Regions from separate parts of the Neobacillus sp. SAB-20_R2A genome, predicted to be linked through region 2. Evidence: a T-box and tRNA genes for the amino acid it is inferred to sense, from the RefSeq annotation. Region 2 holds a T-box; the other holds one or more tRNA genes.

Region 1 (16,266 bases), 2.5 Mb from region 2:
AGTAAGCGCCGATCCGGAGATTTCCGAATGGGGAAACCCACTGTTCGTAATGGAGCAGTATCTTTACCTGAATACATAGGGTATTGAAGGCAGACCCGGGGAACTGAAACATCTAAGTACCCGGAGGAAGAGAAAGCAAACGCGATTCCCTGAGTAGCGGCGAGCGAAACGGGAACAGCCCAAACCGAAAGGCTTGCCTTTCGGGGTTGTAGGACACTCAACATGGAGTTACAAAGGAACGGGGTAGATGAAGCGGTCTGGAAAGGCCGGCCATAGAAGGTAAAAGCCCTGTAGTTGAAACTTCGTTCCCTCCTGAGTGGATCCTGAGTACGGCCGGACACGTGAAATCCGGTCGGAAGCAGGGAGGACCATCTCCCAAGGCTAAATACTCCCTAGTGACCGATAGTGAACCAGTACCGTGAGGGAAAGGTGAAAAGCACCCCGGAAGGGGAGTGAAAGAGATCCTGAAACCGTGTGCCTACAAGTAGTCAGAGCCCGTTCATGGGTGATGGCGTGCCTTTTGTAGAATGAACCGGCGAGTTACGATTGCATGCGAGGTTAAGTTGAAGAGACGGAGCCGCAGCGAAAGCGAGTCTGAATAGGGCGAATTAGTATGTAGTCGTAGACCCGAAACCAGGTGATCTACCCATGTCCAGGGTGAAGTCCAGGTAACACTGGATGGAGGCCCGAACCCACGCACGTTGAAAAGTGCGGGGATGAGGTGTGGGTAGCGGAGAAATTCCAATCGAACTTGGAGATAGCTGGTTCTCTCCGAAATAGCTTTAGGGCTAGCCTCACGTAGTTAGAGTCTTGGAGGTAGAGCACTGTTTGGACTAGGGGCCCTCATCGGGTTACCGAATTCAGACAAACTCCGAATGCCAATGACTTATCCGTGGGAGTCAGACTGCGAGTGATAAGATCCGTAGTCAAAAGGGAAACAGCCCAGACCACCAGCTAAGGTCCCAAAGTATACGTTAAGTGGAAAAGGATGTGGAGTTGCTTAGACAACCAGGATGTTGGCTTAGAAGCAGCCACCATTTAAAGAGTGCGTAATAGCTCACTGGTCGAGTGACTCTGCGCCGAAAATGTACCGGGGCTAAACGTATCACCGAAGCTGTGGGTGGACACCTTGTGGTGTCCGCGGTAGGAGAGCGTTCTAAGGGCGTTGAAGCTAGACCGTAAGGACTGGTGGAGCGCTTAGAAGTGAGAATGCCGGTATGAGTAGCGAAAGATGAGTGAGAATCTCATCCACCGTATGCCTAAGGTTTCCTGAGGAAGGCTCGTCCGCTCAGGGTTAGTCGGGACCTAAGCCGAGGCCGAAAGGCGTAGGCGATGGACAACAGGTTGATATTCCTGTACCACCTCTTTATCGTTTGAGTGATGGGGGGACGCAGGAGGATAGGGTAAGCGCACTGCTGGATATGTGCGTGCAAGCAGTTAGGCTGGCAAGTAGGAAAATCCGCTTGCCATAAGGCTGAGCTGTGATGCCGAGGGAATTATAGTACCGAAGTTCCTGATTCCACACTGCCAAGAAAAGCCTCTAGCGAGATAAAAGGTGCCCGTACCGCAAACCGACACAGGTAGGCGAGGAGAGAATCCTAAGGTGAGCGAGAGAACTCTCGTTAAGGAACTCGGCAAAATGACCCCGTAACTTCGGGAGAAGGGGTGCTTTTTGGGGTGAATAGCCCCGAAGAGCCGCAGTGAATAGGCCCAGGCGACTGTTTAGCAAAAACACAGGTCTCTGCAAAGCCGCAAGGCGAAGTATAGGGGCTGACGCCTGCCCGGTGCTGGAAGGTTAAGAGGAGGGGTTAGCGCAAGCGAAGCTCTGAATCGAAGCCCCAGTAAACGGCGGCCGTAACTATAACGGTCCTAAGGTAGCGAAATTCCTTGTCGGGTAAGTTCCGACCCGCACGAAAGGCGTAACGATCTGGGCACTGTCTCAACGAGAGACTCGGTGAAATTATAGTACCTGTGAAGATGCAGGTTACCCGCGACAGGACGGAAAGACCCCATGGAGCTTTACTGTAGCCTGATATTGAATTTTGGTACAGCTTGTACAGGATAGGTAGGAGCCTGAGAAACCGGAGCGCCAGCTTCGGTGGAGGCGTCGGTGGGATACTACCCTGGCTGTATTGAAATTCTAACCCGCACCCCTCATCGGGGTGGGAGACAGTGTCAGGTGGGCAGTTTGACTGGGGCGGTCGCCTCCTAAAGTGTAACGGAGGCGCCCAAAGGTTCCCTCAGAATGGTTGGAAATCATTCGCAGAGTGTAAAGGCACAAGGGAGCTTGACTGCGAGACCTACAAGTCGAGCAGGGACGAAAGTCGGGCTTAGTGATCCGGTGGTTCCGCATGGAAGGGCCATCGCTCAACGGATAAAAGCTACCCTGGGGATAACAGGCTTATCTCCCCCAAGAGTCCACATCGACGGGGAGGTTTGGCACCTCGATGTCGGCTCATCGCATCCTGGGGCTGTAGTCGGTCCCAAGGGTTGGGCTGTTCGCCCATTAAAGCGGTACGCGAGCTGGGTTCAGAACGTCGTGAGACAGTTCGGTCCCTATCCGTCGTGGGCGCAGGAAATTTGAGAGGAGCTGTCCTTAGTACGAGAGGACCGGGATGGACGCACCGCTGGTGTACCAGTTGTCTTGCCAAAGGCATCGCTGGGTAGCTATGTGCGGACGGGATAAGTGCTGAAAGCATCTAAGCATGAAGCCCCCCTCGAGATGAGATTTCCCATAGCGTCAAGCTAGTAAGATCCCTGAAAGATGATCAGGTTGATAGGTCAGAGGTGGAAGCGCGGTGACGTGTGGAGCTGACTGATACTAATCGATCGAGGACTTAACCAAGTCATGTTTTTTAGGTGAACTCGTTCTTATTTACTTCTTCTGCATTATCTAGTTTTGAGGGAATGAAAAATTTTAAATTTCCTCTTGCAAAATATGAAAAAGACATTATAATAAAATAGTGTCTGATAAATGGTCTGGCGGTAATGGCGAGAAGGTCACACCTGTTCCCATCCCGAACACAGAAGTTAAGCTTCTCAGCGCCGATGGTAGTTGGGGCGAAAGCCCCTGTGAGAGTAGGACGTCGCCAGGCTGTTATATTATTCCGCAGTAGCTCAGTGGTAGAGCTATCGGCTGTTAACCGATCGGTCGTAGGTTCGAGTCCTACCTGCGGAGCCATTTATGGAGAGCTGTCCGAGTGGCCGAAGGAGCACGATTGGAAATCGTGTATACGTTAACCGCGTATCAAGGGTTCAAATCCCTTGCTCTCCGCCATCATAATTTTTTCAAAATGGCCCCTTGGTCAAGCGGTTAAGACACCGCCCTTTCACGGCGGTAACACGGGTTCGAATCCCGTAGGGGTCACCATTTAACGGAGGATTAGCTCAGCTGGGAGAGCATCTGCCTTACAAGCAGAGGGTCGGCGGTTCGATCCCGTCATCCTCCACCATAATATTATCGCGGGGTGGAGCAGTCCGGTAGCTCGTCGGGCTCATAACCCGAAGGTCGCAGGTTCAAATCCTGCCCCCGCAATTCGGTCTGGTAGTTCAGTTGGTTAGAATGCCTGCCTGTCACGCAGGAGGTCGCGGGTTCGAGTCCCGTCCAGACCGCCACTTATGTTGGCTCAGTAGCTCAGTCGGTAGAGCAAAGGACTGAAAATCCTTGTGTCGGCGGTTCGATTCCGTCCTGAGCCACCATTTTGATTCAATTTTGCCGGTATAGCTCAATCGGTAGAGCAACTGAATCGTAATCAGTAGGTTGGGGGTTCAAGTCCTCTTGCCGGCACTTGTTAGCAGCAAGTGCATAATATAGATGGAGGGGTAGCGAAGTGGCTAAACGCGGCGGACTGTAAATCCGCTCCCTCAGGGTTCGGCGGTTCGAATCCGTCCCCCTCCACCATTTATAGGGGTATAGTTTAAAGGTAGAACGAAGGTCTCCAAAACCTTTGGTGTGGGTTCGATTCCTACTACCCCTGCCAATGCTGTAATGGCGGTTGTGGCGAAGTGGTTAACGCATCGGATTGTGGTTCCGACATTCGTGGGTTCGATTCCCATCAGCCGCCCCATTAATTTATTATTGATGAATTAGTGAAAATGTTGTATTATTGGGCTATAGCCAAGCGGTAAGGCAACGGACTTTGACTCCGTCATTCGTAGGTTCAAATCCTGCTAGCCCAGTCAAATATGCGGAAGTAGTTCAGTGGTAGAACACCACCTTGCCAAGGTGGGGGTCGCGGGTTCGAATCCCGTCTTCCGCTCCAAATAATATGGCGGCATAGCCAAGTGGTAAGGCACAGGTCTGCAACACCTTTACCACCGGTTCGAATCCGGTTGCCGCCTCCATAATATGCCGGTGTGGCGGAATTGGCAGACGCGCACGACTCAAAATCGTGTTCCGTGAGGAGTGTCGGTTCGACCCCGACCACCGGTATCATAAAAACACTCATATATAATGTGAGTGTTTTTTATTTTGCTTTTTTCGAAAAGATTAGTGCTGACCGATTAAAAATTGTTCTAATTAAGAAGGAATGACTTATTGCCTCGCAATAGAGACGAACCATTTTGGAAAATTACTTGTCCGGTGGCATATGGCTTTTCTATGCGCCCCAACGCTTAAATAAATGAGCGGTTCGGTCGCATATGGCTCTTCTGTGCGCCTCAACGCATGAAAAAATAGGTGGTTCGGTCGCATATGGCTATTCTATGTGCCCCAACTTTTGAAAAAATCAGCGAACCGGTAGCATATAGCCTTTCTATGCTCCCCAACTCTTGAAAAAATCAGCGAACCGGTAGCATATAGCCTTTCTATGCGCCTCAACTCTTGAAAAAATTAGCGAACCGGTAGCATATAGCCTTTCTATGCGCCTCAACTCTTGAAGAAATTAGCGAACCGGTAGCATATAGCCTTTCTATGCGCCTCAACTCTTGAAGAAATCAGCGGACCGGTCACATAAAACCTTTCTATGAACCTTTTCGCTTGAAAAAGCTCTTTCCTTTCACTCGATTAACCAGAAAATCACTCCTCTTTATTAAAGCTAATATCAATTCTATTCAAATCGTTCCATTAATTTTTTAAATAAAATTTGGACAAAATATACCAATGCTTTCTGGGGACATACTAGCTTACTACACTATAGACAATCCGGAAGGGAAACCGTACATAATGTTTCAACGCATCAGGAGGTAAAAAATGCACTATGTTATTTCAATCTTAGGTATTCTAATTGTCGTGTTTGCCGCTTGGGTGGCAAGCTCTAATCGAAAAGAGGTAAAATTTATACCCATTATTGTGATGATTGCTATTCAAATAACCTTATCCATATTGCTGTTAAATACAGAGTTTGGCCTTATCATTATCCAAGGGATTTCAAAGGTATTCAGCAAATTGCTCGATTATGCAAATGAAGGTGTTACCTTTGTGTTTGGCGGATTGGCGAATAAGGGAGAGGCACCATTTTTCTTAACTGTGCTGCTGCCAATTGTCTTCATTTCTGTATTAATAGGAATCCTGCAATATTTGAAAATTCTTCCGCTCCTTATGAGAGGAATAGGATGGTTGTTAAGTAAAGTGAATGGCATGGGAAAGCTGGAATCCTATAATGCGGTTGCGTCGTTAATGGTTGGGCAATCGGAGGTTTTCATTACGGTAAAAAAACAGCTGGGCATGCTTTCAAAACAGCGTCTTTATACGCTCTGTGCGTCGGCAATGTCTACAGTATCGATGTCGATTGTAGGCGCCTATATGACGATGCTGGATCCCAAATATGTCGTCACAGCATTAGTTCTTAATTTATTTGGCGGTTTTATCATTGCTTCGATTATTAATCCGTACGAGGTAAAGCCAAGCGAAGATATTTTGGAGATTCAAAATGCGGAAAAACAGTCTTTTTTTGAGATGTTGGGAGAGTATATCCTGGATGGCTTTAAGGTTGCCGTTATTGTTGGTGCGATGCTGATTGGGTTTATTGCTCTAATGGCGGCCATCAATCATGTATTCGAGTTATTGTTCAGCATTTCTTTTCAGCAGTTATTAGGGTATCTCTTTGCCCCTATCGCTTTTATGATGGGGATTCCATTATCTGAGGCAGTCAATGCCGGTGGGATTATGGCCACGAAGCTAGTGACCAATGAATTCGTCGCGATGTTGGATTTGTCCAAAGGCACCCATCACTTCAGTGACCGTACACTTGGAATTCTGTCCGTATTCCTTGTTTCCTTCGCCAACTTCTCATCGATCGGCATAATCACCGGGGCGGTCAAGAGTTTGAATGAAAAGCAGGGGAATGTGGTGGCCCGCTTCGGCTTAAAGCTGCTTTATGGCGCTACACTAGTCAGTATCCTTTCGGGGACGATTGTAAGTATTATTTTATAAATCCCGGTAAAATAGTAGCTGGTCGAAGTTGGGAGGTTGTTAAACCAGAGTTTTAAAGACAAAAACACCTTGGTAGGAAGTGGACATGTCTAATAAAAGCGGTTTAAAAGAAATTCACCATGACTAGTATTTGAAGTGTCTAAAAAAGCATTTAATCCGTCTTGCTAGGAAAGGAGTTATTCGTAGCCACGGACGGCCCCGGTGGTGTCCCATTCCCAAAAAAGGTACCTTCTAACGTGAATAAAAACCCCAGCACTCGGTATATTGAGGCGCTGGGGCTTTTTTATTCACTGATGATCTGTACCTCACAAACTCTGAAAAACAGGACAGTGTTGTATTTTGTCGATAAATTAATGTAACATCAAATTTAAACAATGATATAATACAAATAACAATTAACAAAATGTTAATTAATAAAACAACAGAAATAGGTGAGCGAGGCTTTGTTAAATTATGATGTCAGTAAATATCGGACTCCTGATGGATATACGAGTGATATTGCCGTTTTTACGATTATTTCAATGGAAGTGGGTCCTTATAAGCCGCCCCAAAAAACATTAAAGATCATGCTGATCAAACGAGCGGAGCGGACAAAAGAAGGCGACCCCAATATTGAAGGGGGAAAATGGGCTTTGCCTGGCGGCTTTATTAAGCCAACGGAAACGGCCTATGATGCAGCCGTTCGCGAGCTAAGAGAAGAAACGGGTGTAGAAGGGCTAAAAATCAAGCACTATGGCGTATATGACAAATTTGGTCGTGACAAGCGGGGCTGGATTATCTCGAACGCCCATTATGCGATTGTACCAGAAAATAAGCTGGTTAAAAGGAAGGCAGCAGACGATGCGGCGGAGGTAGAGCTATTCTCGATGGATGAAGTGTTTCAGCTGGACCTCGCTTTCGATCACAAGCAAATTATTGATGACGCTTTGTGGTTTATCAAAAAGGATATGTCATTAACAACGCTTGCCAAAAACTTTTTGCCAAAGGAATTTGTTCTTTCCGAGCTGCAGGGTGTGTTGCTGACCGTCATGGATGAGCCTTGGCTAAAGCTCGATTCTCAATTTTTTAGAAAAGCTCCAACGCTCCCTTTTATTGAAAAAGTAGAGAAGGATGGGGAGCCGCAAAAAACCAATCGTTGGTCAAAGAATAAAGCACAGCTGTATCGATTCAATGATTTTGATCCTTATGTATCCATTTATAATGCCAAATACTAATTTTTTTTCATCATTACAATTAACAATTTGTTAATTGATAATTATAAGGGAGCGATTGAAAATGAAGATTCTCAAAGACTGGACCATATTTGAAAAGCTATGGCTTGTTACGTTTACGCTTGTGAATGTGTATTTGTTTTTTGCTTGGGACGATACGATTCTGGGGTTAATCACCTCGATTTCAGGAATGCTTTGTGTCGTGCTTGTAGCCAAAGGGAAGGTGAGTAATTACTATTTCGGTATTATCCAAACCGGAACCTATGCCTACATCTCATACGGATATGGCCTTTACGGTGAGGTCATGCTGAATGCCTTGTTTTATTTTCCACTCCAGTTCGTTGGCATCTATTTATGGAAGAATCATAAAACGGAACACACCGTAAAAGGGGAAGAAATTCAAATCAGTTCTTTGACGAAAAAAGGGTGGGGAATTACGCTTTCGGTATTTCTGGTCATCTTTGTTCTATACGCTTACCTGCTCGAAAAATTAGGAGGCAATGTCGTCTGGATCGATTCCGCTTCAACGACATTATCGGTGATTGCCCAAATACTGATGCTAAAAAGATTAACGGAACAGTGGTTATTTTGGATTGCGGTCAATGTGCTTTCGATTGCCCTTTGGGTAAAGGCCTTAATTTTACAGGATGGAAACGATGTCTCCATGCTTGTGATGTGGTCGGCTTTTCTGATCAACAGTATATACGGCTATTACAACTGGTCTAAAGTTTATAAACAGCAGAAGGGAGAGGCGATGTCATGAAGAAGATTGGCTTTTACGGTGGAAAGTTTTTGCCTTTGCATCAAGGTCATGTGTACGCCATCATCAAAGCTTCCACAATGGTTGATGAATTGTATGTGGTCTTGTCACATAGTGAAAAAAGGGATCAGGCATTGTGCAAGGGGAGCAAGCTTTCCTATATTCCAAGTCGGATCCGGCTGCGTTGGCTTTCTCAACTGACGAAGGAGATGGAACACGTCAAGATCGTGGAAGTGGAAGATCATGACGGTGATGAGGATTACAATTGGAAGGAAGGAGCCTTGAAAATAAGAGAGGTAATCGGGCAGGAAATTGATGTGGTGTTTAGCTCTGAAACCGACTATGACCCGATTTTCAAAGAGCTTTATCCTAAAGCAAAACACATCTTGATTGATGCAAAAAGGAAACAATGCCCCATTTCAGCAACGGAGATTAGGAATAAAGGAGTCTTTCATTATTGGGACTACATTCCCGAGGTAGCGAGACCTTATTTTAACAAAAAGGTAGTCATTTTAGGGACGGAAAGCTGTGGAAAATCGACACTTACGAGGAATCTAGCACTTATCTATAACACGACTTATGTAAACGAATACGGCAGAGAGTACTGTGAAGATTTGGGAGGCTGTGATGGAATTATTTTAGAGGAAGATTACCCGATCATTGCCTATGGTCATAAAATGAAAGAATATGAAGCTATTAAACAGGCGAATAAAATCGTTTTTATTGACACTGAAGCAGTGGTCACTCAATTTTACTCAGAACTTTATAACCAGAAACACCAGCAGGTCTTGAATGAAATCGCCCGGATTCAACAGTATCATCTATGCCTATTTTTAGAGCCTGACGTCAAATGGGTAGATGACGGATTAAGGGTGCATGGAGAACAACAGGTCCGAGAAGAAAATAATCAGCGGTTGAAGGAATTATTGAAGGAAAACGGAATCGAGTTCGTAAGCATCAGCGGAACCTATCAGGAACGGCTGGAAAAAGCAATTGAGGTGATAGGGGGAATGTTTGAGGGTGTATAGTTACTTATTTGAATTAGGAAAGCTATTTTGGTGAAGTATCATCTGTTGAGGGACTCCTTCCGTTGGGGAGTTATAGACCTTTTATAACTCCCTGAATGGAAGGCCACATACCCGTTCGGGAGTTATGAACCTTTTATAACTCCCTGAATGGAGGGCCACATGCCCGTTCGGGAGTTATGAACCTTTTATAACTCCCTGAATGGAGGGCCACATTACCCGTTCGGGAGTTATGAACCTTTTATAACTACCTGAACGGAAGGCCACATACCCGTTTGGGAGTTATGAACCTTTTATAACTCCCTGAATGGAGGGCCACATACCCGTTCGGGAGTTATGAACCTTTTATAACTACCTGAACAGAGGGCCACATACCCGTTCGGGAGTTATGAACTACCTGAACAGAGGGCCACATACCCGTTTGGGAGTTAAGAACCTATTATAACTCCCTAAATGGAGGGCCACATTCCCGTTGGGGAGTTAAGAACCTTTTATAACTCCCTGAATGGAGGGCCACATTCCCGTTTGGGAGTTAAGAACCTATTATAACTACCTGACCAGAGGGCTACATTCCCATTCGGGAGTTAAGAACCTTTTATAACTCCCTGAATGGAGGGCCGCTTTCTCGTTCGGGAGTTATGAACGATGTTTCTAAGTTTGTCATTCTGTCAAATCGAATACCACTTACAAGTAACATAGATCCAATGAATACTACGCTAGCAGCTCCAATCAACGCTATATTAAAACTTTGAGAATAAGATAATAGAATTCCGGCGATTGTTGGGCCAATCATTTGACCAGCAGCATAGATTGCGGTTAGAGAACCAATCATTCGACTGCTATTTGATGGACTCATTTGGCGTGCCAATGTTGTGGCAAGTGTGGTAATACCCATAAAAGTTGCTCCAAATAAGAAAGCACTTATCATTAAACTGGATTGGGTCAACCAGAAGACAGGCAGTGCAATTCCGATTGATTGAAAAACCATCGCAATGACTAATGATCTTACAAATCCCCACTTTTTTGCGAGGGTTGACCATACGATACAGGATGGAATTGCACCTAAGCCAACGACCATCCAGACAATTGCAGGGTCCATGCTAAAGATTGAGGTCTTTTCAGCAATTGACACAATAAATGTCCCTGTTACAATATAGCCTAATCCTTCTAGTCCATAGGCAATAATTAACCAAGGAAGCCATTTTAGGGGTGGAGCTTGTATAGTAACCATTTGTTTATCCTGTACCTTCGAGCTTGGGGAATCTTTAAGCCAAAACCATACAAAGATCGTAAGGATACCGCTTATAATGGCTAGTCCTATCCATACACCTTCCCACGCAAATAAATCGTTAAAACTCGGTATAAAGAGCGTCGAAAAAAAGATTCCAAAGCCTACCCCTGCATAAAAATAGCCTGCCCAATTTGTTTTTCCTACAAAAGCCAGTTTATCTAGAACAATACTGGAAGCTAATACAAAAATGAATGCACTAGACACTCCTGAAATAAAGCGAATGATGAGCATCCCTGTGTAGGAGTGAGTCAGCCCCATCAAGCAAGTGGTAATAATACTTACCGCAAGACTAATTCTTAAATAAAATGTTCTATGCGTTTTCAAAGGGAGAACTCCTGCTAAAATGGCCCCGGCAAAGTACCCTGCATAATTGCTTGAAGCGAGGTATCCCGCAACTGCATCAGTAAAGGCAAGAGCCTTCTGCATGAGCGGTAAGATTGGAGTATAAGCAAACCTTCCGATTCCCATCGCAATCATTAATGAAAAAATTCCCCCAATCAAAAATAAAAAAGGGCTTTTATTCAAATTTTCACCTTCAATTATAATAATTTTATTATATTTTTATCTTATCTGTTTTTTGCCATATGCTATAATACTAAAAAATGATGTACCGATATCACTTTTCTATATATCAAAACAGGAAGAGGCGATAACTATGGATTTGCAAGCATTGAGATTTTTTCAAGCTGTTGCAGAGTTAGGAAGCATTTCGAAGGCAGCGAGGGAAATGAACTACGCACAATCTAATCTCACTGCAAGAATTCAACAATTGGAATCAGATCTTCAAACAACGCTATTTTATCGACATAACCGGGGGACTACTTTAACAGACAAAGGTAATGCATTACTTTCGTATACATATGAAGTATTTCAACTTTTAGATGAAATTCAAAACGCAATGAGTGATGATCAAACACCTAAAGGTCCTTTATTAATAGGGTCAATGGAAACGACTGCTGCGGTTCGTTTACCAACAATACTTTCAAAATTCCATCGTGAATATCCTGCTGTTGACCTTACGTTAAAAACAGGGCCAACTGAGCAAAATGTCCAGGATGTTCTACAATATGAATTAGATGGAGCTTTTGTTGCTGGACCTATTGAGCATCCAGAACTCACATTTAAAACAGTTATAGAGGAAGAGTTGGTACTGATAACGGACACGTTACATCATCCTATTTCTTCTATAAAAGAAATACAAAATCGAACAATATTGGTGTTTCGTAATGGCTGTTCGTATCGGGCAAGGTTTGAAGAATGGTTACATCATGAAGGGGTGATTCCCGAAAAAATAATGGAATTTGGAACACTTGATGGAATTATTGGCTGTGTCTCCGCGGGACTGGGGATAAGTTTACTCCCTCGAAGTGTGGTTGATAAACATATGAAGGACAATCAACTTATCCAACATCCCATTCCAAATAGATTCGGGAAAGTCCAAACCATTTTCGTCTATCGTAAAGATAAATATATGTCAGCTTCTTTGAGGGTCTTTATAGAAATGTTGAGTAATGAAAATACAACAATCAAAGTTTAAAATGATTTAAAAACAAGTAAACGATATTAGACAGGTCAATGTTTTGTCAAAGCATTGGCTTTTTTTTTATTTTAAAATTACTAACTAAAAAATAATAACTTTCATAAAGATTTCATTTTTGATTGTTAAATTGTAATTAAGAAATCAAAAGAAGGAATTTTAAATGGAACGGGTCAAGTTTATTTTTACGGGAATCGGTGTATTGGTGGCATCTGGCGTTTTAATTTTGTTTGGAAGTTTATTTTAATAGAAAAGTGCCAGGTAGCAACCAATTATTTGGAAGCTACCTGGCACTTTCTCAAATTGCGCTCTTTGGTTTATAAGAAAACTTTTTCTTACTGCGAACAGAAATGACTACAGTAATGAAAGATAAGATGATGAATATTCCGCCTGCAAATGGAATTACATTGACTGAAAGTGTATCAACTATTCCAGCTCCAATAACTGAACCGGCAGCAACACCTAAATGAAGAGATGAATTATTCAAGCTTTGCTGAATTTCTGATGATTCAGGCGCTGTATCAATCAAATAAGATTGCATGGCCGGTGAAATCGCCCAACTGAGCATCCCCCATAAGATCAAGATGAGGAAAAATATTGGATAGAATTCTGTTGTATATGGAAATACAAAGAATAAAACACTAAAAACTGCTAGAGCAATTACCATTGTTTTTCGTGAGCCCAATAAATCTGCCAGTAGTCCGCCAATTCCTCCACCGCATACAGCAGCAAAACCAAAAATTAAATAAATGACACTAACCCAATTAGCATTAAAATCAGTGGATACTTCTAAATAAGGCTTAAAATAGGCATACATAATAGAATGACCAGTCATATACAGGAATGTCGTTGTCAGCCCTAATGTGATTTTGTGATTTTTAAATGCAGCAAGCTGTTGCCTTAACGGAATTTGAGGTTTTGGTTCTACACGTCCCATTAATACATGAACGCCAATAATGGATAATGCTGTCAATACAGTTATAAGGACGAATGGTGCTCTCCAGCCAAAACTAGTTCCCATTATAAGCCCGATCGGTACCCCTAAAACTAACGAAGCACTTACTCCTACGGAGACAATCCCAATAGCCCTGCCTTTATACTGTTCTCCTGCTAAGCTAGGAGCCATAACTAGACACAAGATGATTAATAGCGCTCCACTTAACCCTAAAATAATTCTTCCTAAAAACAAAATAGAAAAAGTAGGGGCAAATACTGTTACGATACAACCAATTAAAAATATGTATAAGCAAACTAATGTGAGCCGTTTTCTTTCTATTTTTGCTGTCATAACAAGTAAAATTGGCGATGCAACGGCAAAAATGACAGCAAAAACAGTGATCAGCAAACCGGCTTGCCCGATGCTTACATATAAATCCTCTGCAATTAAATCTAAAATGCCGCTAATGATCAGTTCAACCATTCCTATTACAAAGGATATGATCATTAAAAAATAAATCCGCTTATCCATGTTTTCTTCCTTCCTAATTAGATCCCACACTATATACTATCTTTTGATGAAAGTTTACTCAAGAATAAGATAATAAATGCCATTTCGCTGCCGTTTTAACATTTTTACTAGTAAGAACCGACAAAGTACCAGTTTTTCTCCCTTTTAACTATTTCTTTGAAATCGCCATCGAACGCATTTTTTAAAGGCTTTTCGTCGCTAGGCGTATATACGAATCCTGAAAAGTTATCCAATATCCCACGATAGATAAAAAGAGAATGTTAAAACATTCTTTTTCAAGTAACGGTGCTGAAACACAATAAAAAAGCCTAATTTCTCGGAACTCTAGGGAGGAATTAGGCTTTTAATTATTGGCCAGATACTTATGAATTACCGTTAATTTATTTGATTTTCTCGGCCAACTCTAGAATAATTCCCTCCGGTCCACGAACGAAGCATAACTTATAACTATCTTCATATTGTTGTATTTCACTAAGGATCTCTGTACCTTTCTTTTTCAATTTGGCAACAATAGCTTCAATATCTTCAACAGCAAAGGCAATATGGGTTCCCAAATTATTTGCAAAAGGTTGCTGAATTTCTCTTTCGTCTGACGACGAATAAAATTTGATTAGCTCTATCCATGCCTGACCGTCTGGCGTCCGCAATCCTACACAAGCTACTTTAACGTCATCAAGCCCAACTACCTGATCTATCCACTTTCCATCCCATTCCCCTTGCACTTCAAGGCCAAAATCGACAAAAAACTCTATAGCAGCAGAGAGATCATTTACGATTATACCTACATGATCCATTCTGTGGATCTTCATATTTCATCCTCCTATGTTCCTGTTATTTTGCAATAAAACAATCCACATGTTCAATTAGAAGATTCACTCAAATGTATATATTCCTATTTTAAACAAAATATAAAGATGTTAAAAAAGGTTGAAAAAGAGGCGATCTGTGTGAAAAATATCTTAATGCTAGCTTTCATGTTTTTCTTTTTAACTATACCAAGTGTTGTCCAAGGAGAAGAATACAATAAAAAAAGTTTACAAGATGATTTATATAACGTAACGAATGATGTAACTCAAGAACAACATTTAAAACATTTTATGCTGAATTTAATTAACAAGGAAATCATTCTAGCAACAAGAGAGTATTATAAAGATCAAAACATTTCTGGTATGGCATTTGACTGGGCGAAAAACTACAATGTTGTTGAGGTAACAGAGCCTCAAGTAACAGGAGAAAATACGGAATATCCATTTATAGTTAAAGTAAATGTCATTCCTGCTAACGAGAAACCCTTAGGGACTGATACTCTAACCTTCGGTATAATCGTCGATAGCCATCCCGACAAACCAGAAAACCCCTCCATTATCAGTAAGCTTTTAAAATATGAACATAAGGATTTACCAAAGGAGTAGTTTACTCCTTTGGCTTTTTATTTAAGACATTACAATATTTCTATATACCCTTCTGTTCCATGTACACGAATTCGTTGTCCATCTTTGATCAGTTTGGTCGCATTGTCCACCCCTACAACTGCTGGTAAGCCATATTCACGTGCGATTACTGCGCCATGGGTCATCAGGCCGCCAACCTCGGTGACGAGGCCTTTTATCGATACAAACAATGGTGTCCAACTAGGGTCTGTAAAGGTGGTGACTAATATATCTCCATCTTCTAGATCGGCATCTTCCATGTTTAAGATGACACGAGCGCGCCCCTCTATCACTCCAGAAGAAACAGGCAGGCCTACAATTGCTTCGGCTGGGAGATTTTCTCGTTTGTACTTACCTGTAATGATTTCACCATCGGATGTAATAACACGCGGAGGAGTCAGTTTTTCATATAATTTGTACTCGTCTATTCGTTTGCTGATAATATGGTAATCCAGTTCATTTGTTCGTACGACATCAAGAAGTTCTTCAAAAGTGAGGTAGTATATATCTTCCTTTTCATGAATTACGCCCGTTTTCACGAGTAGTTCGGCTTCTTTCAGTAAAGCCTGCTTATAAACGAAGTAGCGATTGATCATGCCGTATTTCGGATATTCCCTATAACCGATGAAATTCCGGATTAGGTTAATCATACGTTTTGTTTCTTTGGCCTTTTGTTCACCATCTGGTAATTGCTTCAATCGTTCTAATAGCTCTTGTTCTTTTTTCAACGCTTCCTGCCGTCCTTGCTCAAATTTCCGCTTGCTGGCATAAGGCTCAAAGTTTTTGATGTTACCAAGAATCAATGGGACAAGAGTAATTGGTTTTTCACTCCAACGGCTTCTGGTCATATCGATTTCTCCGGCACATCGCATTCCGTATTTGTTGAGAAAAGCGAAGAAGGCGTCTTTAGCTTCCTGTCCACCATCAAACTTAACCAGTTCATCCAAAAAGTGATCATCTTTTACATGGTGTAAATAATCAATTACTTCTGGATAAGGACGAATCACATCTGCGACATCCAAAAGTGCAAGACCCATTTCCGAAGTAATATTGTTTGGTACAGATTGAGAAAGTGTGTCTGCTGCGTTTTTTTCACCTAACCACTCGTTCATTTTTTCATTGATCCATGTTGAAGCATTCATAGCAGCCATAAATACTGCTGTACTTTGTT
Region 2 (16,266 bases):
ATTATAGGATAGTGAGGAACCGCTGTTGATGCTTGCGATCTTCGCTCCAAAAAATCCACCCTGATAGACACGGTAGCCGACGATATCATTGTCTGCCGGTGCGCTCCATGTGAGGGTATTGCCGGATGCGGTCAAGGTGACACTGTCCGGTTTCTTGCCGTTATCGGCCATTTTAGCACTTGAGACAAGCACATTGTCCCATCTGCCCCTGTTTGGAATAAGCTGGCTGATATTTTTAAAGTCATTGCCTACCATTCTGTTGATAAAGTCTGGGTTTAAGATTGTTCCATACTGGGTAAACTCTTTTGGTGTGGAATCAAGAGCCAGATATTTACTATCTCCGATCGTTACATAATTTCCTTCGATTAAACTATCATCAACTTTCGTAGGAACATCTTTCGCATTGAAATAATCACTTTCAACCAAACCTGCCTTTGAACAGGCCGCTGACGGAAGCAGGCCAGAAACGGCACAATACGACGTTTTAACAATCCCTTCAGGCATTTGAAAGCTTTCTTTTGGAGCAACTAAATCCGGTTTAATTTTATAAGCAGCATTCATCAGTTCAGCCCAAAGATTATTGGTCCGTTGACTGTAAGACATTCCGCTGGTTTTTAAAGATTTCTGCGTATCATATCCAGTCCAAATTCCAAGTGTTACATTCGGGTTGAAGGCAACAAACCACGAATCAAAATAATTGTTACCAGTACCGGTTTTGCCTGCCCAATCAGCACTGAAATTCAGTTTGCTCTTTACCCCTGCTGCTGTACCCATATTTATTACATCCCGCATCATATCTATGGTCAAGAATGCAGTCTGCGGTTTAAAGACATCAACAGGTTTTACTTCATGCTGATAGATAATTTTACCGTCCTTGTCGACAATTTTATCGATCAGGTAAGCATCGATAAATTTCCCGCTATTGGCAAAGGTACTAAAAGCATTTGTATTTTCTTCAACAGTTACGCCGTTATCCAAGGACCCGATAGAGGTAGCGAGATTCGTGTAGTCCCCTTTTGTTAGCGAGGTAAAGCCCATCTTTTCCAGATACTGTGCTGGACGCTGGTCCACGATTTCAGAGTATAGCTTTACAGCCGGCACGTTATAGGATTTGGCCAAAGCATACCGTGCTGATACTAGCCCGCTATATCTTTTGTCGTAGTTATGAGGCCATGGTGTACTTTTGCTTTTATCCAGTCTCAGTTCGACATCCGGCAGCGGGGTTCCCGGTGCCGCTTTTCCGAGTTCAATAGCCGGCCCGTAGACGAGCAGCGGCTTCATCGTCGAACCGTTCTGGCGGACTGCACTGGTAGCGTGATTGAGCTGCTGTTTATTATAATCTCTGCCGCCAACAAAGCTGATGATTTTGCCGGTACTATTTTCAATCAGTTCTGCACCGACCTCAACAGGTTCCATTACGGTTTTCTTTTCACCGGTTTCCGGGTCTTCTTTTTCCTCCGGTTTATCTGGTCCGTAATATTTGTAGTTATCTTTTACCACCTGCATGGCATCATATATATCTTTGTTAATAGTTGTATGAATTTGATAGCCATTTTGCCGAAGGTCATGGCTGGCCATCGTCTTATACTTGTAATAAAGGTTTTCATCTTGTTTTAAATCTTTTTCTGTATGGCCATCTTTCTTAGCCAATCCCGTTGTCAGAACATCAATGGCCCGTTTCTCAATTTCAAATGTCAGCCAAGGATAGTTATCAAGCGGATTTGGTACTGACGGAGTAAAATCCTTTGTAATGTCATAGGCAGATGCTTCTGCGTATTGCTTTTCATTAATGTATCCGCCATCGTACATTCTTTTTAAAACTGTTTTCATTCTTGTTATGCCCGGCTCCAGATTGTTCTTCACTGTGCCTTCTCGGGTAAATGGGGTATAACCAAACGGACTTTGCGGCAGTCCGGCAATAAATGCAGCCTCCGGCAATGTAAGCTCACTAGCATTTTTTCCAAAGATCCCTTTTGCTGCAGCCTGGACACCGGCGATGTTCTGCCCTGATGAATTTCTGCCGAGAGTCGCCACATTTAAGTACGCTTCTAGAATTTCCTTTTTATCGAAAAATTTCTCCAAACGAAGGGCCAGCAAAATTTCATTTGCTTTTCTTTGGAAGGAAACCTCATTGGTTAGAATTTGGTTTTTAATTAATTGCTGTGTCAGCGTGCTTCCGCCCGATTGGATAGGAGAATTGGTCACTTCCTGAAAAAGGGCTCGAAAAACGGCCTTTGGGACGACCCCTTTGTGCTCGTAAAAATATTCGTCCTCCGTAGCGATTACAGCATTGATTACGTTATCAGAGACCTGATTCAATTTGACCTCATCACGGACCAGGTCAGACCGTAGTTTTCCCAGATAAACATTATCAGCAAAATATAAGTCCGATGTTTCCGTATAGTTGTAAATATCTTTTTTCATACCTTCGTATGAACGCACGGGCTCATCCTTGACGAGCGAGGCAAAATAACCGGCGCCAACACCTGTTGCAAAAGCCCCTCCAAGGATTACAACCGTTAATAAAAGCAGAAACAGGTTCCAGAAAACCTGATACGTAATCCTGGCACCTTTGACGGTTTTTTTATGAGTAATAAAATTAAGGAGGGAATCAGCTTTTTCCTTCCATATTTGCCACTTTTCTTTCATAGCATCACCTCTAATAAAATCACATCCATTATAGCATATCGGTGGTATAAAATTTGACAAGCTTCTACATTTTTCTGAAATTTCCATTTTACCGTTTGACTTTATCTTTAATATATGTTAAAAAATCAATAAGCATTTTTTTATAATTTAAGGCTTTGAAGGGAATCAATTGTAGTTCTTCTATCCCTGTAAATAGAGAGGCAGCGGCCGGTGAAAGCTGCCACATATAGAAGAGTGAATTACATCCTGGAGCTTTCTCTGTGAAGAAACAGTAGCGGAGAACGGTTTAAACCGTTACTTTTTCAAGTTGGAGGAATTTCCTCAAGCTGGGTGGTACCGCGTATATTTTACGTCCCTGCATAATTGCAGGGGCGTTTTTATTTTTTATTGGAGGTTTTGAGTAATGAACTTATTAGAGGATTTGAAATGGCGGGGCATTATTTATCAGCAAACAGATGAAGAAGGGTTGCAAAATCTTTTAGATAACGAAAAAATTTCCCTCTATTGCGGAACAGACCCAACCGCTGACAGTCTTCATATCGGCCATTTGGTGCCGTTCTTAACACTAAGAAGATTCCAGCAGCATGGACATCGTCCGCTTGTATTGGTCGGAGGCGCAACTGGGCTGATTGGCGACCCGAGCGGTAAAAGCGAAGAACGAAAGCTGCAAACAATCGAAGCGGTTCAGAAAAACGTTGAAGGCATTAAAAAGCAATTAGCGGCCATTTTTGAGTTTGAAGGAGAAAATGGCGCAGTTATGGTCAACAACTACGACTGGACCGAGCCCATGAGTGTCATTGCCTTCCTGCGTGATATCGGCAAGCATATCGGTGTCAACTACTTGTTGGCAAAGGATACGATTGCCTCTAGGCTTGAAACAGGGATCTCGTTTACCGAGTTCACCTACACGATTTTACAGGCGATGGATTTCAACCATTTATATGATCATTATAACTGCAAATTACAGGTTGGCGGCAGTGACCAGTGGGGGAACATTACCTCAGGTCTTGAGTTAATTCGGAAAATGCATAACGAAGAGACGAAAGCCTTTGGGCTGACGATTCCGCTTGTAACCAAATCCGACGGTACCAAGTTTGGAAAATCAGAAGGCGGCGCTATCTGGCTCGACCCGGAAAAAACCACTCCTTACGAGTTCTACCAGTTCTGGATTAACACAGCCGATGCCGATGTGGTGAAATACTTGAAGCTGTTTACCTACCTTTCTCGTGAGGAAATTGAACAATTGGAAGTCTGTGTCCAAGAAGAGCCGCATCTCCGTAAAGGCCAAAAGGCACTGGCGGAAGAGATGACACGTCTGATTCACGGAGAGGATGCACTAAAGCAGGCCATCAAGATTTCCGAAGCACTATTTAGCGGAGACGTTCGCAGTTTATCGGCTGCCGAAATCAAGCAGGGCTTTAAAGATGTACCGTCTTACGCGCTGCAAAATGAAGAGGAAAATAATTTGGTTGAGCTATTAGTAGCGGCAAAGATCTCTCCTTCCAAGCGCCAGGCTCGTGAAGATATTTCAAATGGTGCCATTGCCATTAATGGAGAAAAGGTAACTGATACCTCTTATACTCTTCAGGAAACTGACAAAATTGAAGGCCAGTTTACGATTGTCCGAAGAGGGAAAAAGAAATATACGTTAATTAAATATTAATTGGTATAAAGGGGCTTTGGGACTGCAACCCAAAGTCCTTTTTATTTGTAACAGCTTCTTTCTTTTCAACGTCAATATATAAAAAGGAAATTTGGAGGTGAAAGTAGTGAGAATTTTAGTACACGCTGTTTTTATCCTTCTCATTGGCTTGGTTACGTTTTTTGGCCTTGGACCTGTTCTTATGGCAGATGGAAGCATGCGGGAAAGATTGGTCACGGGAGTCATTGTTTTGGTAATCTATCTAATCTTGGGATTCGGCTATCGAAAGGGAATTGGCTGGGCCGAACGCAAACGGAATTAGCATATATCAGCGAATTTTTTCCATTTATCAGCGGATTTCTAAATATATCAGCGAATTCCTGATACATATTAGCGGATTTTCAAATTTATCAGCGAATTCTCCAATATATCAGCGAATCCAAAAAAAGGATTTAATACCAACAAAAAAAGAGGCTGCTCCAGTCATCAATTGGATTCAGCCTCTATCTTTATATCTTTAAAAATTAATCTTCCATCGTCGATAAATCACCAGTCGGCAAATTTAACTCCCATGCTTTCAGAACACGTCTCATGATCTTGCCGCTTCGTGTTTTTGGCAGCTTGTCACGGAAATCAATTTCACGAGGTGCGGCATGTGCTGCCAGACCTTTTTTGACGAACTGTCTAATTTCCTCTTTAAGCTCTTCAGTTGCCACATAACCATCCCTTAACGCGATGAAGGCTTTAATAATTTCCCCTCGCACAGGATCCGGTTTTCCGATAACCCCTGCTTCAGCAACTGCTGGGTGTTCAACAAGCTTGCTTTCCACTTCAAATGGACCTACACGCTCTCCTGATGTCATGATGACGTCATCGACGCGGCCTTGGAACCAGAAGTAGCCATCCTCATCCATGTACGCAGAGTCTCCAGAGACATACCAGTCACCTGGCATGAAATATGACTCATATTTCTCAGGATTGTTCCAGATTGTATGCATCATCGAAGGCCAGCCTTTTTTAATTGCAAGGTTCCCCATTCTGTATGGCGGAAGCTCGTTACCTTGATTATCAACAATCGCCGCCTCAACGCCAGGGATCGGCTTACCCATCGAACCAGGCTTGATTTCCATGCAAGGATAGTTACTGATTAACTGGGCACCGGTTTCAGTCATCCACCAGTTATCATGAATTCTCTTATTGAATACCTTAGCACCCCATTTAACCACTTCTGGGTTTAATGGCTCACCAACACTCAAGACATGGCGAAGACTGCTTAAATTAAATTTCTTAACCAGCTCGTCCCCCGCTCCCATCAGCATCCGGAATGCTGTTGGTGCACTGTACCAAACCGTAACACCGAAGTCTTCAATCATTTGATACCAGGCTTCTGGGCTGAAACGTCCGCCGACAATAACATTCGAAGTACCAGTCAGCCATGGGCCAAAGATACCGTACGAAGTTCCTGTCACCCAGCCTGGGTCTGCTGTACACCAGTAAACATCATCCTCTTTTAAATCAAGAACCCATTTAGCTGTTTGATAATGCTGAATCATCGCATTATGCACATGCAGTACGCCCTTTGGCTTTCCAGTGGATCCAGATGTGTAATGCAGGATTAATCCATCTGTCCGCTCAACCCATTCAATCTTCAGCTCTTTGCTGGCAGTCTCAAATTTTTCTAAAAAGTTAATGCAATTCCCTTGTTCCTCCACATTTTTTCCAACGAGGAAAATATGCTTTAATGCCGGTAAATCCTGCACAGGTACACGGCTTAATAATTCTGGTGTAGTTACTAATACTTTTGCTTCACTGTCTTGCAGACGATCCCTGACAGCCCCTTCCATGAAGGCTTCAAACAATGGGCCAACAATCGCACCAAGCTTAATTGCTCCTAAAACAGTAAAATATAGTTCTGGAGAACGCGGCATGAAAATAAAGACACGGTCGCCTTTTTCGACATCGCCGTAATTTTTCAGCACATTCCCTGCTTTATTGGAAAGCTCCTTCATTTCCTTAAAAGTATATTTTTCATTTCTCGAAGCATCACGATAATATAATGCCACCTTATTTTTTCTATACGTACCCGCGTGGCGGTCAATCGCCTCGTAAGCCATATTAACAAGGCCTGTCTCACTCCAAGAGAATTCCTTTTCTGTATCTTTCCAGTCAAAATTCTTATATGTTTCTTCATAGTTTCGCAAATTGAAATCCCCTTGGACTACTGGCAGCGCTTCCACTTTCATTCCTATCTCCCCCTCTGAAGTATTTGAGATAATTATAGTACAAATAATAACTATTCACAATTTTAAAAAAACATTTTTTCAAAAAAATATAAACCTAGTGTTTAATTTTTCGAAAATTTAGTGAAAAATCTTTAAAGATATTAATTTCATGTATAATAGAATTGAAGTACCTAGATTTTTTCCAGGGGTGACCAAATGGAGCACAAAAAAACCTATAATGCTAAGGAATTAAAAACTCCTCAAGGCAAATTAATTATTGAAGGCCCTGTCACTGCAGAAAAATTAGCAGGCTATGATTTTCATGAAGACCTCGTTGCGTTTCGCCCCCCTGCCCAGCAGCACGAAGCATTAATCGGGATCGCCGATTTACCGGAAGGAAGAATTATTATTGCGCGGCATCAAAATACAATCGTCGGTTATGTTACCTATTTATACCCGGACCCTCTCGAACGCTGGTCGGAAGGAAAGATGGATAATTTAATAGAATTGGGCGCTATCGAGGTGATCCCTCAATTTAGAGGCTGTGCCGTCGGTAAAAACCTCCTGATTGTTTCGATGATGGATGATGCCATGGAAGACTATATTATCATCACCACCGAGTATTATTGGCATTGGGATTTAAAAGGAACCAAACTCAATGTTTGGGAATATCGAAAGATCATGGAGAAAATGATGAATGCCGGCGGATTGGAATGGTATGCGACTGATGACCCGGAAATCTGCTCCCACCCAGCCAACTGCTTGATGGCCAAAATGGGTAAACGAATCGATAATGAATCCGTCCAACGATTTGACCGGCTGCGTTTTATGAATCGGTTTATGTACTAAACATGATTGAACTTTAGAGAATTGGGGGAAATCCTATGATCGTGGAAGAAATTATGCAATCGGATGTAGCTGCCCTCTCTCCCACTGATACCATTGCAGACGCCATGGCATTAATGGAATTAAGGAAAATTCGCCACATCCCAATTATTGATAAAGATGGGCACCTGGTTGGTCTTGTTACCGTTGCTAAAATAAGAGAGGCTACACCGTCCATTTTTCATGCAAATGAACACCCGGAAATTTTGAAAAAACCCCTAGATACGATAATGGAAAAAAACGTCATCACAAGCCATCCCCTGGATTTTGTTGAAGAGATCGCCGCTCTTTTCTATGAACATAAAATAAGCTGCCTTCCGGTCATCAATAATCGAAAATTAGTGGGAATTGTGACGGAAACCGACTTATTAAGAACAATGATTGAGTTAACAGGTGTTCATCAGCCTGGCTCGCAAATAGAAATAAAAGTGCCGAATATCTCCGGAATTCTCAGTGAAATCGCAGAAATTATCCGAAAACGGAAGGCAAACATCTTAAGTGTACTGGTTTACCCAGATAAACAGGATGAGCAATTTAAAATACTTGTTATCAGAGTTCAATTAATGAACCCTACCGGATTGATTCAAGACCTTAAAGAAGCTGGCCACCAGGTGTTATGGCCAAATTTGCCGGGGATGTCTATATGAATGACCGCTGTTCCTTTATTTACTCAGAAGACCTTCTGAATTATCGATTCAACAGCCATCATCCTTTCAATCAATTCCGGCTTAAACTCACAGTAGATTTATTAAATAGAATAAATGCCTTAGACCCCAATCAGATTGTTAAGCCAAGAATGGCGACTGAAGAGGAGTTAACCTTAATCCATGACCCAAGCTACGTAGAAGCAGTAAAAAAGGCCGGCCAGGGGCTTCTTCCCAAAGAAATAGCTGAAAACTATGGTTTAGGTACTGAAGATACCCCTATTTTCGCTAATATGCATGAGGCTAGTTCTTTGATGGTGGGGGGTACCTTAACGGCTGTCGATGAGGTAATGACTGGAAAAACACTTCATGCCCTGCACCTTGGAGGCGGTCTGCATCACGGATTTCGGGGAAAAGCCTCCGGATTTTGCATTTACAATGATAGTTCTGTTGCGATTAAATATATACAGCAAAAATATAATGCCCGCGTTTTATACGTTGATACAGACGCCCATCATGGTGACGGAGTTCAATGGTCCTTTTACGATGACCCGAATGTCTGTACACTATCGATTCATGAGACAGGCCGATATCTGTTTCCGGGTACAGGCAATATTAACGAAAGAGGACAAGGGGCGGGTTATGGCTACTCATTCAACATCCCTGTTGATGCCTTTACAGAAGATGATTCGTGGCTGCATGCCTATAAAAATGCAATCAGGGATGTGGCCGAGTTTTTTAAGCCTGATGTGATCTTGACGCAAAACGGAGCAGACTCGCATTATTATGACCCATTAACCCATTTGTCGGCAACGATGAAAATATATCGGGAAATCCCAAAACTTGCCCATGAAATTGCGCATCAATATTGCGGCGGCAAATGGATTGCCGTGGGCGGCGGCGGATATGACATTTGGCGTGTTGTCCCAAGGGCTTGGGCATTTATTTGGATGGAGATGACTGAAAACCCCAATTGTTTTGGCAGCTTGCCTGAAGACTGGATAGAGCAGTGGCAAAAGGAGTCCCCGGTGACACTGCCAAGGGAGTGGGATGATTCAGAGGATATTTATCCTCCAATCCCAAGAAAAGCAGAAATAACAGAAAAGAACTTAATCACACTTGAAAAAGCACTTTATCCAATTCGTAATCATCAAAAAAGTGAATCTAGATAATAGGAAAAGGCGGCTATTTAGCCCCCTCAGGCTATCGAATACCTTTCGATAGCCTTTTATTTTACCTCGTTAACTTTATCGATTTACCACGTTGATTTATTTATAAAAATATTAATACAAAGCATTTTTAACATGTTTGTTGATTTGCGCCCCAGGCGCTTCGATTTCCGCGAGGTTCGGACACTTCCTCCTCTTTTTCAATCGGTTTTGTCCGAAGGTTGCTCGGGTTCGGACACTTCCATCTCTTTTTCAATCGGTTTTGTCCGAAGGTTACCCGGGTTCGGACACTTCCATCTCTTTTTCAACCGGTTTTGTCCGAAGGTTGCACAGGTTCGGACACTTCCTCCTCTTTTTCAGTCGATTTTGTCCGAAGGTTGCGCAGGTTCGGACACTTCCTCCTCTTTTGCAGTCGATTTTGTCCGAAGGTTGCGCAGGTTCGGACACTTCCTGGATGAAAATGTCCTCATAAAGAAGCACACTTACCAGGTGGAGAAAATGTGTGTTGCAATACTTTAGGTTAGTTGCCTCCCTGTTGATTGGAGCGGAGGGCACTCGACTCCTCGAAAATGCTATCGCATTTCCTTCGTGCGTGGGCCGATTCAAGGGAGATTTTCAGTGTCCTGCGGGATAGAGAGGTCACTGGAGACCCCGCAGGCGCCATAGCGCTGAGGAAGCTCCAGGACCTCCCCGCGGAAAGCGAGTGCCAGGAGCGGAAATCAACAGGCCTGTTTGCAGGGGTTAGACAAAATAAAAAAGGCGGATATTTAACCGCCTTTTTTACTATTCCCTTGTTGATTGACGATGTTCAATTCGATGTGGAAGAACCACTTTTTGTTCACTTACTTTTTCTTTGTTCATTAATTTGGTTAACAAGCGCATTGCAACAGCCCCAATATCATAAAGAGGTTGAACAATCGTCGTAAGCTGCGGACGAACCATCAGCGACAGTCTCGTATTGTCAGAAGTAATAACCTCAAAATCCTCTGGAATACTGTAGCCCTTATCCTCAGCACCATGGACGACGCCAAGTGCCATTTCATCCGCACCAACCAAAATGGCCGTTGGTTTTTCAGATAGTTCCAGCATTTTTTCAAATGCTTCAATTCCGGAATCGTACGTATAATCTCCTTCAATAATTAGCTCTTCATTAAAAGGGATATTTGCATCTTCCAAGGCTCTCTTATAGCCATTTAGCTTTTTAACGGTGATATCCGGTTCATAAAGCGGTCCAATAACAAAAGCAATATGTTTATGCCCTCTACCGATAAACTCTTTTACTGAATCGTAGGCAGCCTGTTCATAATCAATGTTAACAGAAGGAATTTTTTCAGATTCTTCGATAGATCCCGCTAGCACAACTGGAACTGGAGACCTTTCAAACTCATCGACATGCTCAGGAGTAATGTGTCCTCCCATGAAGACAATCCCGTCTACCTGTTTACCTAACATTGTGTTAAATAAATGTAGTTCCTTTTCTTTGTTTTGATCTGAATTACTTAAGATAATATTGTACTTATACATGGTGGCAATATCTTCAATCCCGCGTGCAAGCTCTGCAAAGAAGATATTGGAGATATCAGGGATGATAACTCCTACTGTAGTTGTTTTCTTACTTGCCAATCCTCTGGCAACCGCATTTGGACGGTATCCTAATCTTTCGATTACCTCTTGGACCTTTTTCCGCGTAACCGGCTTTACATTAGGATTCCCGTTAACAACACGGGATACTGTGGCCATGGAAACATTCGCTTCACGAGCTACGTCATAAATTGTAATATTATTCACTTGTAACACTCTCCTAAAACGTACATTGTTTTCTTTATTTTATAGCATTTAGCTAAAATCTAGTCATTATTGCTTATGTGATAAAGTAAACAATCTTTAAGTATGTACTTATGATACGACAAGAAGAAAAAAGCCGCAATTATATTGTCAATATTTTTTTAAAAGCAGGAAAAAACCTCCTGCTATCATGGCAGAAGGTTCTTGTTGATTATACTCTTACAAAGTTGGATGCAAGGAGTTCATTGTAGAAGTGATCAAATTGCTCAAGGTTCATTTGCTGCTGTGCATCAGAAAGTGCTACAGCAGGGTCTGGGTGTACTTCAGCCATAACGCCGTCTGCCCCAATTGCAATTGCAGCCTTCGCGCATGGAAGCAGTAAATCTCTTCTTCCAGTTGAGTGAGTAACATCTACCATAACCGGTAAATGTGTTTCTTGCTTTAATATAGGAACAGCGGAAATGTCTAAGGTATTTCTAGTTGCCTTCTCATAGGTCCGAATTCCACGCTCGCAAAGGATAATTTGTCCATTTCCTTGCGCCATGATATATTCGGCAGCATTGATGAATTCCTCGATGGTTGCAGCTAACCCTCGCTTTAATAGAACAGGTTTATTCACTGCACCAGCAGCCTTTAATAATTCGAAGTTTTGCATATTACGTGCACCAATTTGGATAACATCGATGTAATCAATAGCCATTTCAATATCGGCAGGACTGACAATTTCACTAATGACGGCCATATCAAATTCATTTGCAACACGTTTTAATATTTTCAGTCCTTCTACACCTAATCCTTGGAAATCATATGGAGACGTTCTTGGCTTGTAAGCACCACCGCGCAAAAGCTTTAAGCCTTTTTCCTTCATAGCTTTAGCAACAGTTGCCACTTGCTCATAGGATTCAACCGCACATGGACCGAAGACAAAATGCTGCTTGCCATCGCCAATTTTTTCGCCTTTTAAGTCTACGATTGTATTTTCTGGCTGTTTCTTTCTTGAAACTAACAAAGCTTTCTTATGGTCGTCCTTTTGGAGGTCAAGCCCCGCTTTGAAAATTTCCTTAAACAGGTGATCAATTGTTGAATTTTCAAATGGACCATCATTATTCTCTTTAATTTTATCGAGCATCATTCTTTCACGGACTGGATCGAAGCGGAAAACGCCTTGACTTCCTTTTACCTGCCCGATCTCTTGGACGAGTCGAGCTCTTTCATTTATTAACCTCAACAATTCCAAGTTTAACTCATCTACACGGTCTCTTAACTGATCCAATTCATTATTGCCCATCTTTTCGTCCCCGTCCTTTCTTTTGTCGGCATTTATTCCTAAGTAAAGTTATCTTTTTTAAATAGGATTAAGTTTACTGCCTCACAATCAAAGATTTTTAAAAATTATAAACTTTTTTATAATTAGGGTTATTATAGCCGAAATAAATTTCTTTGTCATCACTTTTTTCTTTAACGATTAAACGCTTTTAAGCTTTTAAGTATTAAAGCATTTTTTGATATATATTAAAGTAATATATGTGTTTTTTGAAAAATGGTGACTGTTATGCGGCAATATGGAACTATTTTTTATTCCTGAACGGGAATAGCTTGTGCCAAAGAACGATTCGTTATTTTCCAGTGTGAAGCATTCCACGATGGTTTCCCATCAGCAAAAAGAATGGCTTGTGGAGATTCGTGCTTAATTTGAAATTGCTCAGCGATTTCGTTTGATAATGGGCGGGAATCTTGAACTGCCAAGTAATAAGTTGGGATATTTTCATGTTCATTCGAAAATTTCTCGTATTCTTTGTAGGCTGCTTGGCTGATTGGGCAAGTTAAGCTGTGCTTTAATAGATAAAATGAATTTTCGTTATTTAGTAATTCCGTAAACTCTTCAATTGAATCAATTTTTTTCAGCATAATTTTACCTCCAGATAATAATAAACGGTGAAGTAATTTTAACACTTCACCGTAATGTTTCACAAACTGTATGACTTATATTCCTTTTAAATCCTAACCTTGCTTTCTTCTTCCTCTAGTGCTTTTTGAGCTTCCTCTAATTTTTTTCGAATTTCATCGCTATTTGCAGAAGCTTTTGTTGATGCCGTTTTTTCGTTTGAACCTTGAATCGAAATATAGGTGGTTTCGGAATCCTCATGCTGCTCAAAAGTGGTATCTGTTTTCCCTTTCACTTTATTCATTAGATTAGAGGATTGCTGGGCAAGCCCCTGGGTAAGTGAGATAGTTTTGGACTTTACATTTTCCCTTAGCGGTGAAGATTTATCGAGAAGAGATCCCGTTTGGTCAGAAAGTGTGTGGCGAAATTCCTGGCCTTTTTTTGTACCTAGGAGCAGCGCCGCTGCAGCACCCGCCAGACCGCCAACGATAACGCCCAGCAGAAAACTGCTGCTGCCAGATTCGTCGCTTCGAACTTGATTGGTTTCACGTGATTCATACTCTCTTTTTGTCATAATCCCTTCACTCCTCTTTTTTAATGTGAACGTTCCTTTTGCCTTTCATAAATGGTTTCTTCATTTTTGGCTTCCTTACGCGCCTGCCACATGTCTTTTAATTCAAAAAATACATTGCTCCACTGAATAATTTGCGAAACTTTTTCCTTGCTCTCTTCGACTTGCTCATCAATCGTATTCGTAATATTCTTTAAGGTTCCATTAAATTTCCTGACTGAGGTTCCAACCTCTTTAACAGAATCGACGACACTATTTAAGCGCACTGATTTATCTTTCAAATCTTCGGCAAGGGCATTTGTTTTTTGTAAGAGCTGTGTTGTTTCACTTGTGACACCTTCAACTTGTTTTTCGAGTCCCTTTAAAGTGTCCGAAACACTCGTAAGGGTAATTTTCAGGGATTTAAGTGTCGCTGATAAATAGAAAACCAGCACTAAAAAAGCTACTGCAATCAAGGCTACGCTTATGTATAAAATCAAGATCATCATAAAACCTCCGATATATCCTATTAATTATGTATTACCGTTCAAACTATGGTTTAAACCTCGTTCATATCTTATACTACTTCCAGTGATTTGTCTTGTTTTCCTGCAATTTGTTAAAAAAAATTCCTTATATTATTGATATGAAAAAAGGATGCCGCACTTGGCGGAATCCTTTTCTTATTTAGCAATTTGTTTTTCATAAGATTCCTGGAATTTCTGAATGTCTCCAGCCCCCATAAAGAGGATGACACCATTATCATGGTTCCCTAATAAATATGTGGTCTCTTCAGTGAGAATTTCAGCACCAGGGATTTTTTCCTCAAGGTCGTGAATAGAAAGCTTTCCTTGTTTTTCACGAGCTGACCCAAAAATTTCACACAAATAAGTTTTATCCGCCAGCCTTAGGCTCTCAGCAAAATCTTCTAAAAAGGCCTGCGTCCTTGTAAAGGTATGCGGCTGGAACACGGCCACAATTTCACGATCAGGATATTTTTGCATGGCTGCATCGATGGTTGCTTTGATTTCTGTCGGATGGTGGGCATAATCGTCAATTAAAATTTGGCTGCCCATCCTTTTTTCCGTAAATCTTCGCTTAACTCCCTGGAAGGTCGTTAAAAGTTCTTTCACTACTTCCACATTAATATCTTCATAATGGCAAACGCCAATGACAGCTAGAGCATTTAGAACACTATGGTCACCGAATGTTGGAATGGAAAAGGTGTCATAATACGTATTGCGAATAAATACATCAAAGCTTGTTCCTTCTGTCGTTTTCACAATATTTGCGGCCTGATAATCATTTTCCTCCGCAAATCCATAAAACAAGACAGGAACCTTAGCCTGAATTTTTTGAAGCTGCTCATCATCACCATAAGCAAATATCCCTTTTTTCACTTGGAAGGCCAACTCCTGAAAAGCCGAAAAAACATCATCGATATTGGCAAAATAATCAGGATGATCAAAGTCAATATTAGTCATTATGGCATAATCAGGGAAGTAGGAAAGAAAATGCCGTCTATACTCACATGCCTCAAAAACAAAATACTCCGCACCTTCTTCTCCTTTACCGGTACCGTCACCAATTAAAAAGGAAGTAGGCTTCGCGCCTGCAATTACATGCGAAAGCAGACCCGTGGTGGATGTTTTGCCATGGGCACCTGTGATGGCTATGCTAGTGAAATTTTGCATAAAGTCGCCTAAAAAGCGATGGTAACGTATAATAGGAAGCCCTAGTTTCATGGCCTCTTGAATTTCCTCATGCGTATCAGGAAATGCGTTCCCGGCAATGATTGTCATCCCTGGCTCGATATTTTCTTTTTGGAACGGGAGTATTTTAATCCCCGATTGTTCAAGGGCCAGTTGAGTAAAAAAGCGCTTTTCGACATCGGAGCCTTGGACCTGAAATTTCATATCGTGGAGCACTTGTGCAAGTGCGCTCATACCAGACCCCTTTATACCGACAAAATGGTAAATTGTCATAGAAGAACCTCCAACCAACGTCTATCTGTAAAACAGTATATGACATCTGTCTGTATTTGCTAATCTGAAAAAGCAGGGAGAATGGCACACCTGCTTTTCCTGAACATATTTCAATATTATATCACTGTTTATCCGTAAAAACTATTTTCGAACCCGAATTGCTCCAATGGTACTATTCGCTAATCAGAATTTACTGTTGTAAATTTGAACGCATAAGTTCAACTACCACTCATGACTCGTCCTATCGGACTCGCCAATCACTGAGTTTTCATTTCGCTAATCAGAATTTACTATCGTAAATTCTGAACGCATAAATTCAACTACACCTCTGTCTTCGTCCTATCGGACTCGCCAATCGCTGAGTTTTCATTTATTATTTGTCTATATTTACATATTTAGACTTGCATCCTGGATGGATTCCAAATCCGCTTCGTTGATTAACACTTCCCGCGGCTTGCTTCCGTTTGCACCTGAAATATAACCCTGCTGCTCCAGCATATCCATTAAGCGTGCAGCCCGGTTATAGCCAATTTTAAAGCGGCGCTGCAGGCTGGAAGTTGAGGCTGCTCCTTGTTCGATGATAAATTCACAGGCATCATAAAACAACTCGTCCTCCTCCTCCGTTATTTGGGCCTTTTTTAAAAGTTCTTCCTGCACAAATAAATATTCCGGCTCACGCTGTTCTCTAACATGGGCGACAACCACATCAATTTCTTCATCGGTTACAAATGTGCCCTGCAAGCGGACCGGCTTTGATGAACCATTTTCCAAAAAGAGCATATCGCCGCGGCCAAGCAGCTTTTCAGCACCGCTGATATCAATGATGGTACGCGAATCCACTTGGGATGAG

The links. The T-box of region 2 lies ahead of tyrS (tyrosine--tRNA ligase). A T-box ahead of a tRNA ligase gene usually reads a tRNA of that ligase, here a tRNA-Tyr.
Region 1: it has a tRNA-Tyr gene. The T-box ahead of tyrS (tyrosine--tRNA ligase) is inferred to sense a tRNA for this amino acid. The anticodon was not compared.

The regions. Positions count from the first base shown of each region.
Region 1 covers NZ_CP145895.1:1,333,235-1,349,500, forward strand. Annotated here, with positions in the region: rRNA gene V5M37_RS06600 (23S ribosomal RNA) at 1-2,845, shown strand, start outside; rRNA gene rrf (5S ribosomal RNA) at 2,979-3,095, shown strand; tRNA gene V5M37_RS06610 (tRNA-Asn) at 3,107-3,181, shown strand; tRNA gene V5M37_RS06615 (tRNA-Ser) at 3,187-3,277, shown strand; tRNA gene V5M37_RS06620 (tRNA-Glu) at 3,296-3,370, shown strand; tRNA gene V5M37_RS06625 (tRNA-Val) at 3,377-3,452, shown strand; tRNA gene V5M37_RS06630 (tRNA-Met) at 3,462-3,535, shown strand; tRNA gene V5M37_RS06635 (tRNA-Asp) at 3,539-3,615, shown strand; tRNA gene V5M37_RS06640 (tRNA-Phe) at 3,624-3,699, shown strand; tRNA gene V5M37_RS06645 (tRNA-Thr) at 3,715-3,787, shown strand; tRNA gene V5M37_RS06650 (tRNA-Tyr) at 3,817-3,901, shown strand; tRNA gene V5M37_RS06655 (tRNA-Trp) at 3,907-3,980, shown strand; tRNA gene V5M37_RS06660 (tRNA-His) at 3,992-4,067, shown strand; tRNA gene V5M37_RS06665 (tRNA-Gln) at 4,108-4,179, shown strand; tRNA gene V5M37_RS06670 (tRNA-Gly) at 4,188-4,262, shown strand; tRNA gene V5M37_RS06675 (tRNA-Cys) at 4,271-4,344, shown strand; tRNA gene V5M37_RS06680 (tRNA-Leu) at 4,351-4,432, shown strand; gene V5M37_RS06685 (NupC/NupG family nucleoside CNT transporter) at 5,192-6,373, shown strand; gene V5M37_RS06690 (NUDIX domain-containing protein) at 6,817-7,587, shown strand; gene pnuC (nicotinamide riboside transporter PnuC) at 7,649-8,347, shown strand; gene nadR (multifunctional transcriptional regulator/nicotinamide-nucleotide adenylyltransferase/ribosylnicotinamide kinase NadR) at 8,344-9,372, shown strand; gene V5M37_RS06705 (YbfB/YjiJ family MFS transporter) at 9,965-11,185, opposite strand; gene V5M37_RS06710 (LysR family transcriptional regulator) at 11,316-12,197, shown strand; gene V5M37_RS06715 (MFS transporter) at 12,496-13,665, opposite strand; gene V5M37_RS06720 (VOC family protein) at 14,046-14,474, opposite strand; gene V5M37_RS06725 (hypothetical protein) at 14,613-15,077, shown strand; gene ppsA (phosphoenolpyruvate synthase) at 15,107-16,266, opposite strand, start outside.
Region 2 covers NZ_CP145895.1:4,715,370-4,731,635, forward strand. Annotated here, with positions in the region: gene V5M37_RS23165 (transglycosylase domain-containing protein) at 1-2,649, opposite strand, end outside; T-box leader at 2,796-3,009, shown strand; gene tyrS (tyrosine--tRNA ligase) at 3,053-4,312, shown strand; gene V5M37_RS23175 (DUF6954 family protein) at 4,419-4,613, shown strand; gene acsA (acetate--CoA ligase) at 4,816-6,534, opposite strand; gene V5M37_RS23185 (GNAT family N-acetyltransferase) at 6,730-7,362, shown strand; gene V5M37_RS23190 (acetoin utilization AcuB family protein) at 7,398-8,045, shown strand; gene V5M37_RS23195 (acetoin utilization protein AcuC) at 8,042-9,214, shown strand; gene ccpA (catabolite control protein A) at 9,995-10,999, opposite strand; gene V5M37_RS23205 (bifunctional 3-deoxy-7-phosphoheptulonate synthase/chorismate mutase) at 11,208-12,284, opposite strand; gene ytxJ (bacillithiol system redox-active protein YtxJ) at 12,572-12,904, opposite strand; gene V5M37_RS23215 (YtxH domain-containing protein) at 12,991-13,455, opposite strand; gene V5M37_RS23220 (DUF948 domain-containing protein) at 13,476-13,937, opposite strand; gene murC (UDP-N-acetylmuramate--L-alanine ligase) at 14,115-15,416, opposite strand; gene V5M37_RS23230 (DNA translocase FtsK) at 15,804-16,266, opposite strand, start outside.